DNA from 4 places in the Pseudalkalibacillus sp. A8 genome. Region 1 is predicted to be linked to each of the others. Evidence: predicted binding sites of a transcription regulator. Region 1 holds the regulator's gene; each other region holds the start of a gene.
What was found. Region 1 encodes LexA, which represses DNA repair genes until DNA is damaged. Its sites were predicted from a motif close to CGAACATATGTTCG; they were not measured.

Region 1 (4,218 bases):
AAAACAAGCCCGATTTGAATTATTTTTCAAACCAGGCTCGTTTATTAATGGTAGCGTTTCTTTTCATTTTTCAATTTCTCAGGGGTAACGTCTTTTCCTTCTGGATCAACAACTTTGATAGAACGCAATTGATCCTTAAAACCACCGCGGAATGCTTTCAAATATTCTTCACGCAGTTTTCGTTGTTCTTCTTGCTCTTTTTTGCTCAACCCTTCATCTTTCGATTTCCGTGCGAGCTCATTGATTCGATCTATTTTTTGTTTCGGCAGCATTGTCAAACTCCTTTTACAAAGACTTGATTCCTTGTTTGTCTTATTCTAACGTATTTTAAAGGAGATTTCTAATCTTCTGTCCTGCCATTTTTGTTTATATGGTCTTGATACCGCCTATGGACTGTGGCTTTTGAAACATCATAACCAAATCCTTGTAATGTAGTGGCGATCTCCTGGAAGGTCAACTCCAGATTCCTAAGACGAACAATCTCTTCGGTTGGGATCTCCTTTTTCTCACGCCCGCCCTGATTCAGGTTAGTGAGGTTTTTTTCTGGCCGATATCCACCGTCGACTGCACGTCTCATCCCCCTCTTAATTTTTGCATTGTGAAGCTTCCGCTGATAGTCTTCAACCAGACTCACGATTTCCAAGACCATTGAATCGGCCTCCGTTAGTTGAAGCTCCCCCTGTTCACTGATCGTAAAGCACTTTACATTATATTTTCCGAGTGTATGAAGGATCGCAATCTTTGCACTGCCTCTTCCGATCCTGGTTTCATCCTGGACAAGGAGGACATCCATTTTTCCTTCTTTGGCCATATCCAAGACTTCGAGCATTCCCTCACGATCCACATCATATCCGCTTTTCCTTTCGTGAATCGAGTAGATGACATTAAAGTTGAAGTGGTCAGCCAGCCGATTCAGTTCCGCCTCCTGACGTTCAAGAGATGAGGCCTGTGTTTCTTTTTCCGTACTTACCCTGCAATAGATGACTGCATTCATATTATGTTCCCTTCACGAAGAGTTATTTGGATGCAAGTTGATTTACATCTGCTTCTACTGGAATGATGACTGTATCACCAGGTTGTAACTGATCCGCTTTTACTCTGTTATTGCTTTCGACCCATTTTACGAAGGCCTCGCTTGTAAATGTATGGTTTTCCTTAAACTTTCTAGATAATTCCCAAAGAGTGTCCCCTTGTTCGATTCTAACATTTATGTATTTCTCTGTTGTATCTGACTTCGCATTCACAAAAGAATAAGTACCCATTGTCAAAACTACAGCTATCAATACAATAACAAAAGACCAACCGTTCTTTCTGTTCGTATTTTTCATTTCATTTCCCTCCCATACGAATACCTGTTCTCATTTGTTGTTTTCATTGTATTAAGAACGTTTGTTCCTGTCAATAGTTTTTTCTCGAACTTATGTTTGTATTTTTGTCGAACAAGTGATATACTTAATGCAATAATCGAGGAGAAAAGAGGTGGACAGAATGAAACTATCACGCCGTCAACAGGATATACTTAATTACATAAAGTTCGAAGTGAAACATAAGGGTTATCCCCCTTCTGTCCGTGAAATAGGTGAAGCTGTCGGGCTCGCTTCAAGTTCGACCGTTCATGGACACCTGTCCCGTCTGGAGAAAAAAGGACTCATCAGACGCGATCCGACAAAACCGAGAGCGATCGAAGTGATTACGGAGGATATGGATACTACCATTCCAAAAAGTGAATCTATCAATATCCCAGTAATCGGTAAAGTAACGGCAGGTCAACCTATCACCGCAATTGAAAACATAGAAGAGTATTTCCCTTTACCAGATCATATGGTAGGAGATGACAATGTATTCGCATTAGTTGTACAAGGAGACAGTATGATTGAGGCTGGGATCTATGACGGGGATATGGTTATTGTCAAACAGCAGTCATCAGCTAACAACGGGGATATCGTGGTTGCGATGACAGAGGAGGATGAAGCTACAGTCAAGCGATTCTTCAAGGAAAAAGATTTCATTCGTCTACAACCAGAGAATGCTTCGTTGGAACCGATCATTCTTAACAGCGTTACCATTCTTGGTAAAGTAATCGGCGTTTATAGAACGTTACATTAATCGAAACACAAATAGAGCCGTCTAATATGAAGTGACCCCTGTCAAGTAGACAGAAATTAAAAAGCATTTTTAAGCAGCCTGAGCTCTATAATTATAGGGACTCAGGTTGTTTAATTTCTTTTGAAATCTCTGGTGATTATAAAATCGTATGTATTGGTGGACGGCAAACTTAACCTCTTCAGAGGTTCGGAAAGAGTATAAGTGAAAACATTCTGTTTTAAAATGGCTAAAAAAGTTCTCCATACAAGCATTATCCCAACAGTTTCCTTTTCGAGACATACTCGCTTTCATTTTGTATTTTTTAAGCAGTTGGTTATATTGTTTTGAGGTGTACTGGAATCCCTGATCGCTATGAAGGATAATTCCTTTTACACTCCGTTTTCTTCTTGCCTTTTTTACTGTATCCATTACTAGTTGAAGGTCGTTTCTTTGACTGATTTTATATGCGATGATTTCGTTATTGTATAAGTCTTTAATAGCCGATAAATACAATCTTTGTCCATTAAAAATTAAGTATGTAATGTCTGTTACCCATTTTTCATTTGGCTTAGAGGCTTTAAAATCTCGGTTCAAATGGTTTTCTGAGATGGCATAAGCTTCCTTCTTTCCGTAGTAGGGCCGTTTTCTTCTTATGATGGCTTTTATTCCCAATTCACCCATCAAGCGTTGAACCCGTTTATGATTCATATGTAAATTGTGTACCGACTTAAGCCAGACATGTATCCTTCTATAACCATAAATCCCCTTGAGCTTTGTGTGACACTTTATGATTAACTTCTTGATTTTATCATCCTCTAACTGTTTAGAAGAGGGGGCTTCCTGACGCTTTAACCACTTGTAATATCCGCCCCTTGATACCCCTGCAAGTTCACATAGAAGTTGGACAGGGTATTGTTTCTTGGACATATCTTGAATCACTTTATACTTAGTACCTGTTGATACGGCTTCCATACCCCCTTTTACTTCCCTAAGAACTTTTTTAACATTTCATTCTCGGCTTCTAATCGTTTGATTTTCTCTTCTGGATCCTCAGGACGGGTTCTTGGTCTGCCTTTCCCAGGTCCTTTTGCTTTCCCGCGCTTTTCCTCGAGACCCTTTATTCCTTCTGCCTCAAAGTGTTGAACCCAACGACGTACAACTGAACTAGAAATACCTACTTCCTTCGCAACCGTATCGTAGCCCATACCATCTTTAATATATAGATCCACTACTTTTTTCTTAAATGCAACATCATATGATTGTCTCATTTTCCCCATAGAAAAATCCCCTCCATAATAGACAGATTAATGTGCTTTCTTTTTTCTGTCTACTATGTGGGGATCATATCAATAAGGACAGCTCTATTTTTTATTTGTCTATCAATTTGAAAACCAGGTGGTTATGAAACCCAAGGGATCTACATGAAGGTGGGACAGCTTACGTGTTGAATTCCTTTTTAAATTTTTCCAGTAGTCCATCCGGTATTTTCTCCTTCCTATGTTTCTTATTGATTTTCTGATCCGCTAGGAATTCTAACTACTCTTCTTCTAATTCCTGTAAATCCTTCCCATAGACTACTACTATTTTTGTTATCAACTGTGATTTATTGTAGATCTCCAAGAACGTCTCCAAATCGTATGTATCAATCAAGAAATTCGAAAAAGAATTTGTCTGCACATAGAACAGCCAACGTTTTTCTATATTCCTTCGCACAATTTTTTATAGTTTTTTTGGACTAGTTCATATCGTTCAAAGTTCCCCCGGATTGCCGTGATAATATGCGGATATTTACACAGAATATAACTTGAAGTGAATTTATTATTCATCGGAGGTACCAGACAATGACTGGAAAAATACAATTGACCGCTTCTGAAATCGCTTCGACATGGACGAATTATATCGAGGATTGCATGTCAAAATGTGTTTTGAGTTATTTCCTTAAAATCGTAGAAGATGAAGAGATAAAGCCCATCGTCCAATATTCCTATGATCTCTCTAACGCTCATATCGAAAAATTGACGAGTCTTTTCAATGAAGAAGGGATTCCTGTACCTGTAGGCTTCACCATAAAAGAGGACGTTAATTTGAACGCCCCCCGTATGTACTGTGATGTTTTCATACTCACATACATTA
Region 2 (4,218 bases), 530 kb from region 1:
ATCGAGCTCGCCCAATGACCCGATCACAATCATATCAAGTGATGCAGGGAATCTTGAGGCTATGAAAAACGCGCTGTGGAATCACCATAAGAAGTTCCATCTTATCCAATTGAAGAGTGGATCATTAACCTCTGATCAAAAACAAAAGATTGAAGATGGGGCAGTCACGATTATGGTCACAGAATCGGCGACAGTCCTTGGAGATGGTCATTCTGATTGGGAGAAAACAGGGCTACAGGAAGCCGTCGACCATTCTGAACAGTCCATCCTTATTATGGCAAGGAATCCATATGACGCTGCTGTATTAGCTGATGTTGATGCTGCGATCGCCCAATATTCTGACAATCATACTTCTTTTAAAATGACTGGAGACGTTATTTTTGGTGAAAAAGTAGCTGTAGGAGAACTTCCGGTCCAATTACAAAACCTGAGGTGAGGGGAATTTCGATGGGGTTGACGAAGGAGTTGGATGCCATTTTAGAGGAAGCAATTAGACATGCAGATCCAGGATGTGTCGTCTCCGTGATCAGGGACGGCACGACAATATATGAAAAAGCGGTCGGGTACAGGCAAATGGTTCCCGTGAAGCTGCCTCTGGCGGTTGATACGATATTCGATATCGCCTCCCTGACCAAGATTGTGACAACGACAATGATTTTGCAATTGATGAGCGAAGGTAAATTTCATTTACATACTAGCCTGGATCGTCTTTTATCCGAACCAAATCCTATTTTACAAGCTCATTTTGCAGACATCACTATTTATCAACTTATGACCCATTCTTCAGGTCTATTGAACTGGCATCCATTCTATACAGAAAACCTGGATTTTTTTGAGCAAATGGCGAAGTTCGAGGCTCGATTTTTTTGCGGAAAAAAAGTACGGTATAGTGATCTGAACTTTATCCTGCTTGGAAAAGTGATCGAAGAGACTACGGGAGAATCCATAAAAGAGGCTTTTCATCGATTGATCAAAACCCCGTTGAAATTAAAATCGATGGCGTACGGACCTGTTGAGCCGGATAATGTAGCAACGACAGAATTCGGAAACCAGATTGAGATGAAAATGTGTAGAGAGCGAGGACGGACGTTTGCAAATTGGCGGAACAGAGAGGTACCGATTTGTGGAGAAGTGAATGATGGCAACACCCATTACTTTTTCGATGGTATATCTGGACACGCAGGTCTTTTTGCAACGGCGGAAGATGTATGTAAAATCGGCCGGATCTATACTGATGCTGCCATAGCGGATCAGGTTGGAATTGACCGTAGCTTCATTCAAGCGGCGGGAACAAAGCTTATCGACAATCGCGCACTAGGCTTCGAATTCACACCCGTTTTTCCAGATGGTTTCGGTCATACAGGGTTTACGGGGACTTCGATGTTCGTCCGACCTTCACAAAAGACAGTTGCTGTCCTGCTTACAAACCGATTGCACCAGGATGGGCCTGCGAACCTGGACACCCTTCGAAAGACCGTTCATGAAACGGTTTGCCGCTATTAAATGACAACAGGAGGAGGAAGAGGAGAAATATGCTGGATCGATCCTTTGTAGAACGATTGACCAACGTCATCGGTAAAGAACATGTCCATTCAGACCGTGTTTCGCTTTTATCATACTCGTATGATGCAACCCCGGATTATCAATCGCTTCCAGAGCTGGTTGTTGAACCTGGGTCCACAGAAGAGATCAGTGAAGGATGAAACTGTGTTCAGAGTTCGATATCCCGGTCGTGCCTAGAGGATCAGGGACGAACTTATGAAGCCAAACAATAATCACAAAGCTGTACCGGGGTTCCGGTGCGGCTTTTTTAATTCGATGCAAACTCAGAATAATTCGTAGCAAGCCCAAGATATATCGATGATTTCCTAGGTCTGTGATCCTATTCAACACCGCCCATTCACAAATAAATAGGACTACGGTGAAAATTTCCAGTGGTAAGCGAACGTATATTCGCTTACAATAAGACATAAGATATGGAACAAACGTTCTTATTGGGAGTGACTGAGGATGGAGATTGATTATTCGACCTTTGAAAAACGAACGATCCTTTGTATTGATATGAAAAGCTTTTTTGCAAGCTGCAGTGCAGTGGAAATGGGGCTCGATCCCTTAACGTGCTACCTCGTCGTCGTAGGAGATACGGAACGGCAGGGAAGTGTGGTGCTGGCTGCGTCCCCGATGATGAAGAAGGAATTCGGGATCCGTACGGGGAGTCGATTGTTCGAGGTACCTGATGATCCGCGTATCCATGTCGTCAACGCACAGATGCGTTTGTACCTAAGACGTTCGACTGATTTGACATGTCTGTTCAACCGATATGTTCCGAAGGATTCCATCCATACGTATAGTGTTGACGAAAGCTTCCTCCAGGTGGATGGAACCGAACGTCTCTGGGGAGATGGGTGGGAGGTTGCGCACCGGATCCGAGAAGAAATTTGGGAAAAGTACGGCCTCCCATGTGCCATCGGAATAGGACCGAACATGCTGCTCTCGAAAATCTGCCTAGATCTTGAAGCGAAGAAGGAAGGCATTGCCGAGTGGACATATGAAGATGTGGAACGGAAGCTCTGGAAGGTTTCCCCGCTCAGTAACATGTGGGGGATCGGTCCGCGTCTGCAGCGCACCCTGAACCGGATGGGAATCATGTCCGTCGGGCAGCTTGCGCACTATCCGTTGAAGATGCTCGAGAAAAAATTCGGAGTTATGGGCAACCAGCTTTATTATCATGCATGGGGGATCGATCTCTCAGAAATCGGTGCTCCGATCATGCAAGGCCAGATCAGCTATGGAAAAGGACAGATTTTACTACGCGATTATAAAGACCGTAAAGAAGTGCAGCACGTCATCTTGGAAATGTGTGAAGAAGTCGGCAGGCGGGCGAGGACAGCACGCAAAGCGGGCCGTACGATCAGCCTCGGTGTCGGTTACAGTAAAGATGAAGCAGGCGGTGGGTTCCATCGCTCGCGGACGATTGCAGAGCCGACGAACATCACGATGGACATTTATCGTGTCTGCCTTGAGTTATTTGATGAATTTTATACTGGAGAAACCGTCCGTAAACTTTCAATCACGCTTTCAAACGTTTATCCGGATGATGAGATGCAGCTATCCTTATTCGAGCTCGATCGTCCGAAAAAGCGTGTTCTGGGATACACGATGGATCAGATTCGGGAAAAATATGGCGGGGACTCCCTTTTACGTGCAGTATCGTATACACCAGCCGGGACCGCAAGACATCGCAGTCGTCTTGTCGGTGGGCATAAAGCGTAGAAAGGAGTGTCAGCTGAATGGGGATTCGTGACCGCGGCAACATCAAATGGACAGCGATGATGCTTCCGGAGCATGTGAAGCTGCTCAGGGATTGGAAGGAAGAGGATCGGATACAGAAAAAACCCGAACTCGATGAACAGAAGCTTGAAGAAATGAACGAAATCATCCACGAGGCGATGGCCTTCAACCAGACATTGTCCTTCGTCTATTTTGATAGGGAAGAATACCGTATTCTCGTAGGCGACATCCATTACGCCGATCCTTTCAGGAAAGAACTGCGCATCGTCGATGAATTCGGTGACCGCTATGATCTGAAATTGAAAGACATTCTTGATATCCGCTATTTATGAACGGAAAACCGCTCCCGAAGAAAGGGAGCGGTTTTAAAAGGGAAAATCCAGTACCTTTAGTAAACCTTATCACCGTTAAAAATAGAATTCTTAACAATTACATAATCTACATTACGGATTGCTTCCAGCTTGTTTCCTCCTGCATAAGAAATAGCGGATTGCAGATCTTGCTCCATTTCGATCAACGTATCTTTCAAAGCCCCTTTGTGCTCTACATACATTTTCTTGCCTTCTACATTTTTCTTTTCACCTTTTTGAAATTCGGAAGCAGAACCAAAGTATTCTTTATAGAGCTTTCCATCTTTCTCAACCGTTTTTCCGGGAGATTCTTCGTGACCAGCGAACAATGAACCGATCATGACCATAGAAGCGCCAAAGCGTATTGATTTAGCAATATCCCCATGGGTACGGATGCCTCCGTCAGCAATGATCGGTTTGCTTGCAGCTTTTGCACACCAACGTAACGCAGCTAATTGCCAGCCACCAGTACCGAATCCGGTTTTAATTTTCGTGATGCATACTTTTCCAGGTCCAATACCGACTTTTGTGGCATCTGCACCAGCATGTTCCAATTCCCTTACAGCTTCCGGGGTTC
Region 3 (4,218 bases), 1.8 Mb from region 1:
GGTAAAGTATCGATCCTGAATGCAGTTTTAATAGGTGGAATTATTGCTTTTGCTACCTTTGATCATAATGGCTGGAGACACAGTAAAGATGTGTGTGCGTATTTAAAGAATAGAAGATTATTAACAACATTAAAAAGTCTATTCAGTAACCGTGCTTTGACTGAAAGGAGCTCGGTTATAGTATAAAAAAGAGCTTGGGATGTGGACTGGACTGACATATCCACGCCAAGCTCTTTTTTGGTATAACTCAAGATAGTGATTTTTCATGTCTACGCTGGATCAAGTCCTTAGTGAACTTACCAAGCAGGACGATCATGTAAAGGCCCAGGGCTGAAATACCGGCGATGTCTAGATTCATCAGCTCGAACAAAATGCTGACGAGAGTTGTGATGTAAAGAAGGCCGAAGTATTTTTTGATCTGGTCGTTCGAGTAGAATGAGGTCAACTTTGCGCCGACCTGGCTACCGAATAAGGCTCCAGCAACCAACAAAAATCCAAGCAAATAGTTGATGTCAATCGTGACTGCATAAGAGATGAATCCTGCCGTAACGATCATCAACACACTGACAAGACTTGTTCCAACTGCTTTTCGAGATTCAAAGCCCATGATGGAGATCATGAGCGGTACCATGACAAATCCTCCGCCTACGCCTAAAGTCGCGGACATCAATCCACCGATGAAACCAATGATCACTGTTTTGAAAATTCCCGATTCTGCCGTTTTAACCGTTATTTTCTTATCAGGTTTCTTTAGGAGAGAATACGCGAAATAGCCGATGATCAACGCATAGAGAATCGGAATGATCGTTTCATCATAGCCTTTCCGATCCAGCCACAGCACGAATGGTTTCGCGAATTGAGTTGCAACAACTCCGCTTAGGCCCAGCACAACTGCTGTCTTCCATGCGACATTATTCATTTTAAAATGTGCCCAAACTCCCGAAATCGACGAGCCGATTGCGTATAACAGGCTTGTCGTGATGGCGACCACAGGGGCATAGCCCATCAACAACAACACAGGGGTCAAAATGAATCCGCCGCCGATTCCGAAATAACCGGATAAGATCCCGACAGCGAAACCAAGAATGATATATAGTAATTCCATAAGTTCTCCTTTTTAAAAAAAGCAATTTCCACTCTGTCTATGTTACAGTAAACCGTTCAAGAGTTCCACCTGGTTCATTCCCTCTAAATAAGAAAAAGTGGCACAAGGCCACTTTCCAGTTTGGAAAATATTTAGTTTCCACTGTTTTGCTGCATGTAAATTTCCTCATATGGCTGCACGACCACGAATCCGTTCCCTTCGAATTTCATCTGGATCGACTCACCGCTTCCTCGTCCGAAGAACGTTTTCAATGAGACGTCCGTCTGGAAATCTGGAGAGAGGGAGCCGGACCATGCTACGGTGGCATTCGGATCGGTATAGACTGGTCGTCCCGGATTGACCTGGATGGTCAGCGGTTCATAATGTGAGGTGATGGCGATCATCCCTGTTCCCTGACAATGGATGTTGAACAGCCCTCCGGCCATCATTCCCGTAATTCGCCTCATCAATTTGATATCCCAATCGATGGACGGTTCGAATGCGAGCAAGTCATTTCCGTTCACATAAATTGAATCATTTTGTAATTGGAGGACCGTAATCTTCTTTCCCTGGTCAGCGAGGTAGAGCTTCCCTGAACCGTTCGCTTTCATGAGGGCGGCTCCTTCACCGGTCAACGCTTTTTTGAACATTTTACCGAGTCCATGCTCCAGGATCCCTTCCCTGACAAATTTGATATTCCCATGGTAAGTGACCATCGAACCCATTTTAGCCCATATGTTGCCGTCGAGGTTGACCTCCAGGATTCGGGGCGTCTCCAGTTCGAAAAGGCCTTCGCCTTTGTCCTCCTGGGATGTTTGTCTGACAAACTCTTCAATTGAATACTTAGCCATCATATCACCTGCATTTTTTCATAGTCTATCAGTTCAATTCGCCATCCCGATACCCAGTTCCTTTTATTCTATATCTTCTAAAATCTTAACTTTTCCAGCTGCTCCCTGGGCAGGATAGGATTCGGCGACTGCCCCTTTTGGCCATACCTCGACTTTCTGGCCGACCTTATAGGATTCGGGTGAATCTACATGGAACCAATAGGCTCCCCCAACCGGGTACTCATGGATCTCTTTCGGGTCAAAACCTTTTAATTGCTCTTTTTCAATTCCTTCTAAAACAAGAATACGTCCTTCTTCTTTATCGACAATATAGCCAGTGATCGGCTGTTCCCATAAATCCTCTTCAGGCATATTTGCGTTTCCAGGCAAGTTAGGAATAATGGCGAAATTAGCGAAAAGAAACATGCAAACAATCAATACAGCCCCATAGAAAAAACATCTCTTCATAGCTGTTCCTCCAAATCAGTGATGCGGGAATTCAAGTTTCCTTATCTATATAGACGGGAAAAGCATGTCTACTGTTTCATCCAGGTGAGAAAAAATTACCAGGAACAAAAAAGGCGAATGTAAGTTCGTTTTTCTTGTTATTTTTTCCTAATCCTGTGCTATAATGTTTGATAGTGAGATTTAAGAAACGGAGGGTTCGTCGCATGAGTGAGAAGCAGTTCGAATTAGTGTCGAAATACCAGCCTGAAGGGGATCAGCCCACCGCGGTCAAGAAATTGGTTGAAGGGATCAAGGCTGGTAAAAGGCATCAGACGTTGCTCGGAGCTACAGGCACTGGAAAGACGTTTACGATGTCGAATGTGATCCGGCAGGTCAATAAGCCGACACTTGTCATTGCGCATAACAAGACGCTTGCAGGCCAGTTGTATAGTGAATTCAAAGAACTCTTCCCGAATAATGCGGTAGAGTATTTCGTCAGTTATTATGACTATTACCAACCTGAGGCGTACATACCTCAGTCCGATACTTTCATAGAAAAAGATGCGAGCATCAATGATGAAATCGATAAGCTGCGTCACTCTGCGACATCAGCTCTTTTTGAACGAAACGATGTCATTATCGTGGCAAGTGTATCCTGCATCTACGGTTTGGGTAATCCTGAAGAATACCGTGAACTCGTCGTATCCCTCCGTACGGACATGGAGAAGGATCGGGATCAGCTGCTTCGAGACCTTGTTGACATCCAGTATGCGAGGAACGATGTGAATTTCACTCGCGGTACGTTCCGTGTCCGCGGGGATGTCGTTGAGATTTTTCCTGCGTCACGAGATGAGCATTGTATCCGGGTCGAATTTTTTGGTGACGAGATCGATCGGATCACTGAGGTCAATGCCCTGACAGGCGAGATTCTCGGTGAACGGAGTCATGTCGCGATTTTCCCTGCTTCCCACTTCGTAACCCGAGAAGAGAAGATGAAGATTGCGATCGAACGGATCCAGGTTGAACTTGAGGAACGTCTCAAAGAGTTGAAGGAACACGATAAACTTCTTGAAGCGCAGCGGATTGAACAGCGTACACGTTATGATATCGAAATGATGCAGGAGATGGGCTTTTGTTCCGGGATCGAAAACTATTCCCGACACCTGACCCTTCGACCAGCCGGCTCGACACCTTATACACTGATGGATTACTTCCCGAAGGACTTTTTATTGATGGTTGATGAGTCCCACGTGACGCTTCCACAGGTCCGTGGAATGTATAACGGTGACCAGGCACGGAAACAAGTCCTTGTCGAGCATGGCTTCCGGTTGCCGTCAGCAAAAGACAACAGGCCGCTCATGTTCGAGGAATTCGAAGAGAAAGTCAGCCAGGCTGTCTATGTCTCCGCGACGCCTGGTCCGTATGAGTTAGAACACTCTCCAGAGATGGTCGAGCAGATCATCCGTCCGACAGGCCTTCTTGACCCTACAATCGAAGTGAAACCGATCGAGGGTCAAATTGATGACTTGATGGACCAGATCCAGGAACGGGTGAGTAAGAATGAGAGAGTCCTTGTCACGACCTTGACGAAAAAGATGTCAGAAGACTTGACCGATTACCTGCATGAAAACGGCGTGAAGGTGCGTTACCTGCACTCTGAAATCAAGACCCTCGAGCGGATCGAAATCATCCGTGATCTGCGGCGGGGCGTGTTCGATGTCCTTGTCGGTATCAACCTTCTTCGTGAAGGTCTGGATATTCCTGAAGTCTCGCTCGTGACGATATTGGATGCGGATAAGGAAGGCTTCTTGAGAGCGGAGCGTTCCTTGATCCAGACAATCGGACGTGCGGCTCGTA
Region 4 (4,218 bases), 380 kb from region 1:
CTTCTAATGGTAAATCCAAGTATTTCTCTGCATTCGTCAAATCTTACTCCCCCTCAACAACTTCAAGGTTCTCATTTTCTAAGATGTTCGTCTCTTCATCCATTCCAAATGCCACATTAGATTCGATCCATTTACGTCTCGGTTCTACCTTGTCACCCATCAGGACAGAAACACGACGTTCTGCACGCGCGATGTCTTCGATCTTCACTCGGATCAGTGTACGGGTATCAGGGTTCATCGTCGTTTCCCATAATTGATCCGCATTCATTTCACCAAGACCTTTGTAGCGTTGGATGGTATAGCCCTTTCCGACCTTCTTGATGGCCTGCTTCAAACCATCTTCGTCCCAGGCATATTCGATGACTTCTTTTTTTCCTTTACCTTTACTCACTTTGTAAAGAGGCGGTAGTGCGATATAGACTTTTCCTGCCTCAATCATCGGTTTCATGTAACGATAGAAGAATGTCAACAAAAGGACTTGGATATGAGAACCATCTGTATCGGCATCCGTCATGATGACGACTTTGTCATAATTCGAGTCCTTGATTGTGAAGTCTGCTCCGACTCCAGCACCGATTGCATTTATGATCGTGTTGATTTCTTCATTTTTAAAAATATCCTGTAACTTCGCTTTTTCTGTATTGATGACTTTTCCTCTAAGCGGAAGGATCGCCTGGAAACGTCGATCACGTCCTTGTTTTGCGGATCCACCGGCAGAATCTCCCTCTACAAGATACAATTCATTCTTGCTGGCATTCCTTGATGAAGCCGGTGTCAGCTTTCCACTTAGCATCGAGTCTTTTCGTTTATTTTTCTTCCCGTTCCGTGCCTCCTCACGTGCTTTACGTGCAGCTTCACGAGCTTGCGCTGCTTTTACAGACTTACGGATCAGCATTTCACTGATTTTCGGGTTTTCTTCTAAGAAATAATTCAAATGTTCCGATACGACCGCATCTACAGAAGATCGTGCGTCACTTGTACCGAGCTTGCTTTTCGTCTGCCCTTCGAACTGGAGCTTTTCTTCCGGAATACGGACTGAAACGATTGCTGTCAGGCCTTCACGGATATCCGAACCGTCCAAGTTCTTGTCTTTCTCTTTTAAAAGGCCAGTCTTACGGGCATATTCATTGAATATCCTTGTCATCGCTGTCTTTGAACCGGATTCGTGCGTTCCACCATCTTTCGTACGGACATTGTTGACGAATGAAAGCATGTTTTCTGAATAGCCGTCATTGAATTGGAATGCGAACTCAACATCGATCGCATTCTGAAACCCTTGAAATGAAACGACTGGATGAAGGATGTCTTTTTCTTCATTCAAGTAATCGACGAATGCCTTGATTCCAGTTTCAAATTGGAAAACAGTATTATCATTCTCGTTATCACGTTGGTCGATCAACTCGATTTTCATCCCTTTTAAAAGGAAAGCAGCTTCACGAAGACGTTCGCTCAACGTTTCATAATTGAAAGTCGTAGTTGAAAACACCGTCGGATCCGGTTTGAAATGGATGATCGTTCCGGATTTTCTTGTTGAGCCTATTTTTTCAAGAGTAGTTGCCGGTTTTCCACCATTGACAAAGCGCTGATTATAAATGACTCCTTCCCGGTGGATGGTGACTTCAAGCCACTCAGAAAGCGCGTTGACTACAGATGCTCCTACACCATGCAGTCCTCCACTCGTCTTGTATCCACCTTGACCGAATTTTCCACCAGCATGGAGAACCGTCAGGATGACCTCCGGTGTAGGCTTCCCTGTCTTATGCATACCAGTAGGCATACCACGCCCCTCGTCTTTTACACTGATGCTGTTATCTTTATGTATTGTTACAGTGATGGCCTTTCCATACCCCGCCAATGCTTCATCGACAGCATTATCTACGATTTCGTATACGAGATGGTGTAACCCTCGACTATCGGTACTGCCAATATACATACCAGGTCGTTTACGGACAGCCTCAAGGCCCTCCAATACTTGGATTGCATCATCATTATATGAAAGTTGTTCTCTCGTAGCCAAAACCCTCGTGCCCCTTTCAAAACTCAGACAATCATTTTTTATTGTATTGTAATGTTATCAGAACATTTGTTCACATACAATCTCTATTTTTATATGATGTTCATGAAAAATATCGGTATGTTCACTGAATATGTGAAGTTCTCATCCCACAATGAACCATTATATCATACCGTTCAACTTGTCCAATTTAACTTATTATCATTCGTTTTTTCCGAAAATAGTGATTTTAATTCAAATGTCTTTAAGCTCTAAGAAAATGAACCACCCTGGCTAGAGTGGTTCATATCCTCACATTGTAGCGTGTTCCACTTTAATACAACGATCCATTATGATTATCGTATCCTTCTCATTTAAAATCTCAACAACCTCTTCATTCAAAAGTCCGAGCTGAGACCAGAATACACTTGCTTCAATTTCCTTCATATCTCTTGCAACCCTGGGGAGTTCTTCACTGCGCCTGAACACATTGACGATATCGATGGGACCTTCCACATCCTTAAGAGAAGGATACGCTTTCAATCCCATAGTTTCATCAATGGTCGGATTTACCGGAATGATTTCATAACCATGATCTTTCATGTATTGTGATACCTGGTACGATGTTCTATGTGGCTTATCAGATAGGCCCACAACAGCAATACGCTTTTTGGTCTTTAGTATGTCGTTAATGGCTGCTTGATCTGGATTTTGGAAAACCATTTTCAAATCCTCTCCTTTATCCTGTTCGTTATTTATTAACCTTTCACGAAATAAACCGTTTCAAACCTTTCACTTTATAAATTTCGCTTCATATCCCTTAAAACCTTCTTTACAAATGTCTCATTTTTCGTTAAACAACATATATTGTTAGTAAGAAAAAGAGTTGCATTAAAGAAAAAGGAGGACGACAGATGCCTACAAACATTAAAAAGAAGTTATCTTATTATACGATGATCCTTCACTTTTTCTCGCTCATTGAAGATCAGGAACGAGATGAAATCTTACAAAAGCTTATGCAAAGAAATCCCCACTCCTAATTCTTATTGGACGCGGGGATTTTCTCTTCATTTAGTTGATTTTATAGACATCGCGATACTTATCTGTCAAGTAAGTGATCAAGTGTTGGGCGTTCAACCCTTCTCCTGTTATATCCTTGATGATTTCAATCGGCTTTTTCATCTTGCCATGTTGATGGACATTTTTCGTTAACCATTCTTTGATCGGTAAGAGATTTCCTTCTTTGAGTTTCTGATCGAAGTCCTGCAGATCCATAAGCATTGCTTGTTTCAATTGGGCTGCATAGATATAGCCAAGTGCATATGATGGGAAGTAACCAAAATCTCCGCCCGACCAGTGGATATCTTGAAGAACGCCTTCCCCATCATGCTTCGGTCGAATGCCAAGGTATTCGTTCATTTTCTCGTTCCAGATCTCTGGTAGATCCTTCACTTGAATTTGATTACTGAATAATCCCTTCTCGATTTCATAACGGATGATGATATGAAGTGGATAAGTCATTTCATCTGCTTCAATCCGAATCAACGACGGACCGGCAACATTTATGGCACGGTAAAAGTCGTCCATTGAAACTTGATCGAACTGCCCATTGGTATAAGACTTGAACGTTTCATAGTTATTTTCCCAGAACGACTGGTTACGGCCGACAAAGTTCTCCCAAAATAACGATTGAGATTCATGAATACCCATTGACGTCCCGGTGCATAGAAGTGTTCCGATAAGGTCCTTGCTGATGTTCTGTTCATATAAAGCATGTCCACCCTCATGGATAGTGCCGAACACAGCGGTCCTGAAATCTACTTCATCATATTTTGTCGTGACACGGACATCTCCAGGATTCAATCCAATTGCAAAAGGATGGTTCGTCTGATCCAGTCGGCCTGCAAGGAAATCATAGCCCATCTGCTTCAGGACATGCCTGCTGAAATCCCTTTGCTTATCCGCAGGAAAATGCTTGAACAGGAAAGATGTTTCAGGCTGATGCTTCGAGTTGACGACCTCCTGGACGAGCGGTACAATTGCTTCTCGTAGTTGTTTAAAGACACGATCGATCGTTTCTACATTGACACCAGGCTCATATAAATTAAGCAAGGTGTTATATGGGTGATCCTCATGTCCCCAGTAACTGACGAAATTCTTTTTGAATTGAACAAGTTTTTCTAAGTATGGTTGAAGTTTGGAGAAGTCAGATTCAGCTTTTGCAT

Region 2: a site for LexA is predicted at 1,943-1,956, ahead of ACJROX_RS18265 (DNA polymerase thumb domain-containing protein). Genes of this name have one in related genera too.
Region 3: a site for LexA is predicted at 2,497-2,510, ahead of uvrB (excinuclease ABC subunit UvrB). Genes of this name have one in related genera too.
Region 4: a site for LexA is predicted at 2,077-2,090, ahead of parE (DNA topoisomerase IV subunit B). Genes of this name have one in related genera too.

The regions. Positions count from the first base shown of each region.
Region 1 is NZ_CP174509.1:3,001,201-3,005,418, reverse strand. It holds gene ACJROX_RS15395 (DUF896 domain-containing protein) at 45-272, opposite strand; gene ACJROX_RS15390 (recombinase family protein) at 341-994, opposite strand; gene ACJROX_RS15385 (LysM peptidoglycan-binding domain-containing protein) at 1,017-1,328, opposite strand; gene lexA (transcriptional repressor LexA) at 1,489-2,106, shown strand; gene ACJROX_RS15375 (IS3 family transposase) at 2,176-3,057, opposite strand; gene ACJROX_RS15370 (transposase) at 3,066-3,362, opposite strand; gene ACJROX_RS15365 (hypothetical protein) at 3,622-3,798, opposite strand; gene ACJROX_RS15360 (DUF3231 family protein) at 3,927-4,218, shown strand, end outside.
Region 2 is NZ_CP174509.1:3,535,765-3,539,982, reverse strand. It holds gene ACJROX_RS18280 (glycoside hydrolase family 3 protein) at 1-436, shown strand, start outside; gene ACJROX_RS18275 (serine hydrolase domain-containing protein) at 448-1,503, shown strand; gene ACJROX_RS18270 (hypothetical protein) at 1,533-1,703, shown strand; gene ACJROX_RS18265 (DNA polymerase thumb domain-containing protein) at 2,011-3,273, shown strand; gene ACJROX_RS18260 (YolD-like family protein) at 3,291-3,623, shown strand; gene guaC (GMP reductase) at 3,680-4,218, opposite strand, start outside.
Region 3 is NZ_CP174509.1:4,764,793-4,769,010, reverse strand. It holds gene ACJROX_RS24260 (hypothetical protein) at 1-186, shown strand, start outside; gene ACJROX_RS24255 (sulfite exporter TauE/SafE family protein) at 248-1,105, opposite strand; gene ACJROX_RS24250 (AIM24 family protein) at 1,237-1,935, opposite strand; gene ACJROX_RS24245 (YobA family protein) at 1,999-2,382, opposite strand; gene uvrB (excinuclease ABC subunit UvrB) at 2,586-4,218, shown strand, end outside.
Region 4 is NZ_CP174509.1:3,380,164-3,384,381, forward strand. It holds gene parC (DNA topoisomerase IV subunit A) at 1-40, opposite strand, end outside; gene parE (DNA topoisomerase IV subunit B) at 44-2,017, opposite strand; gene ACJROX_RS17410 (CoA-binding protein) at 2,306-2,716, opposite strand; gene ACJROX_RS17415 (hypothetical protein) at 2,908-3,033, shown strand; gene ACJROX_RS17420 (carboxypeptidase M32) at 3,065-4,218, opposite strand, start outside.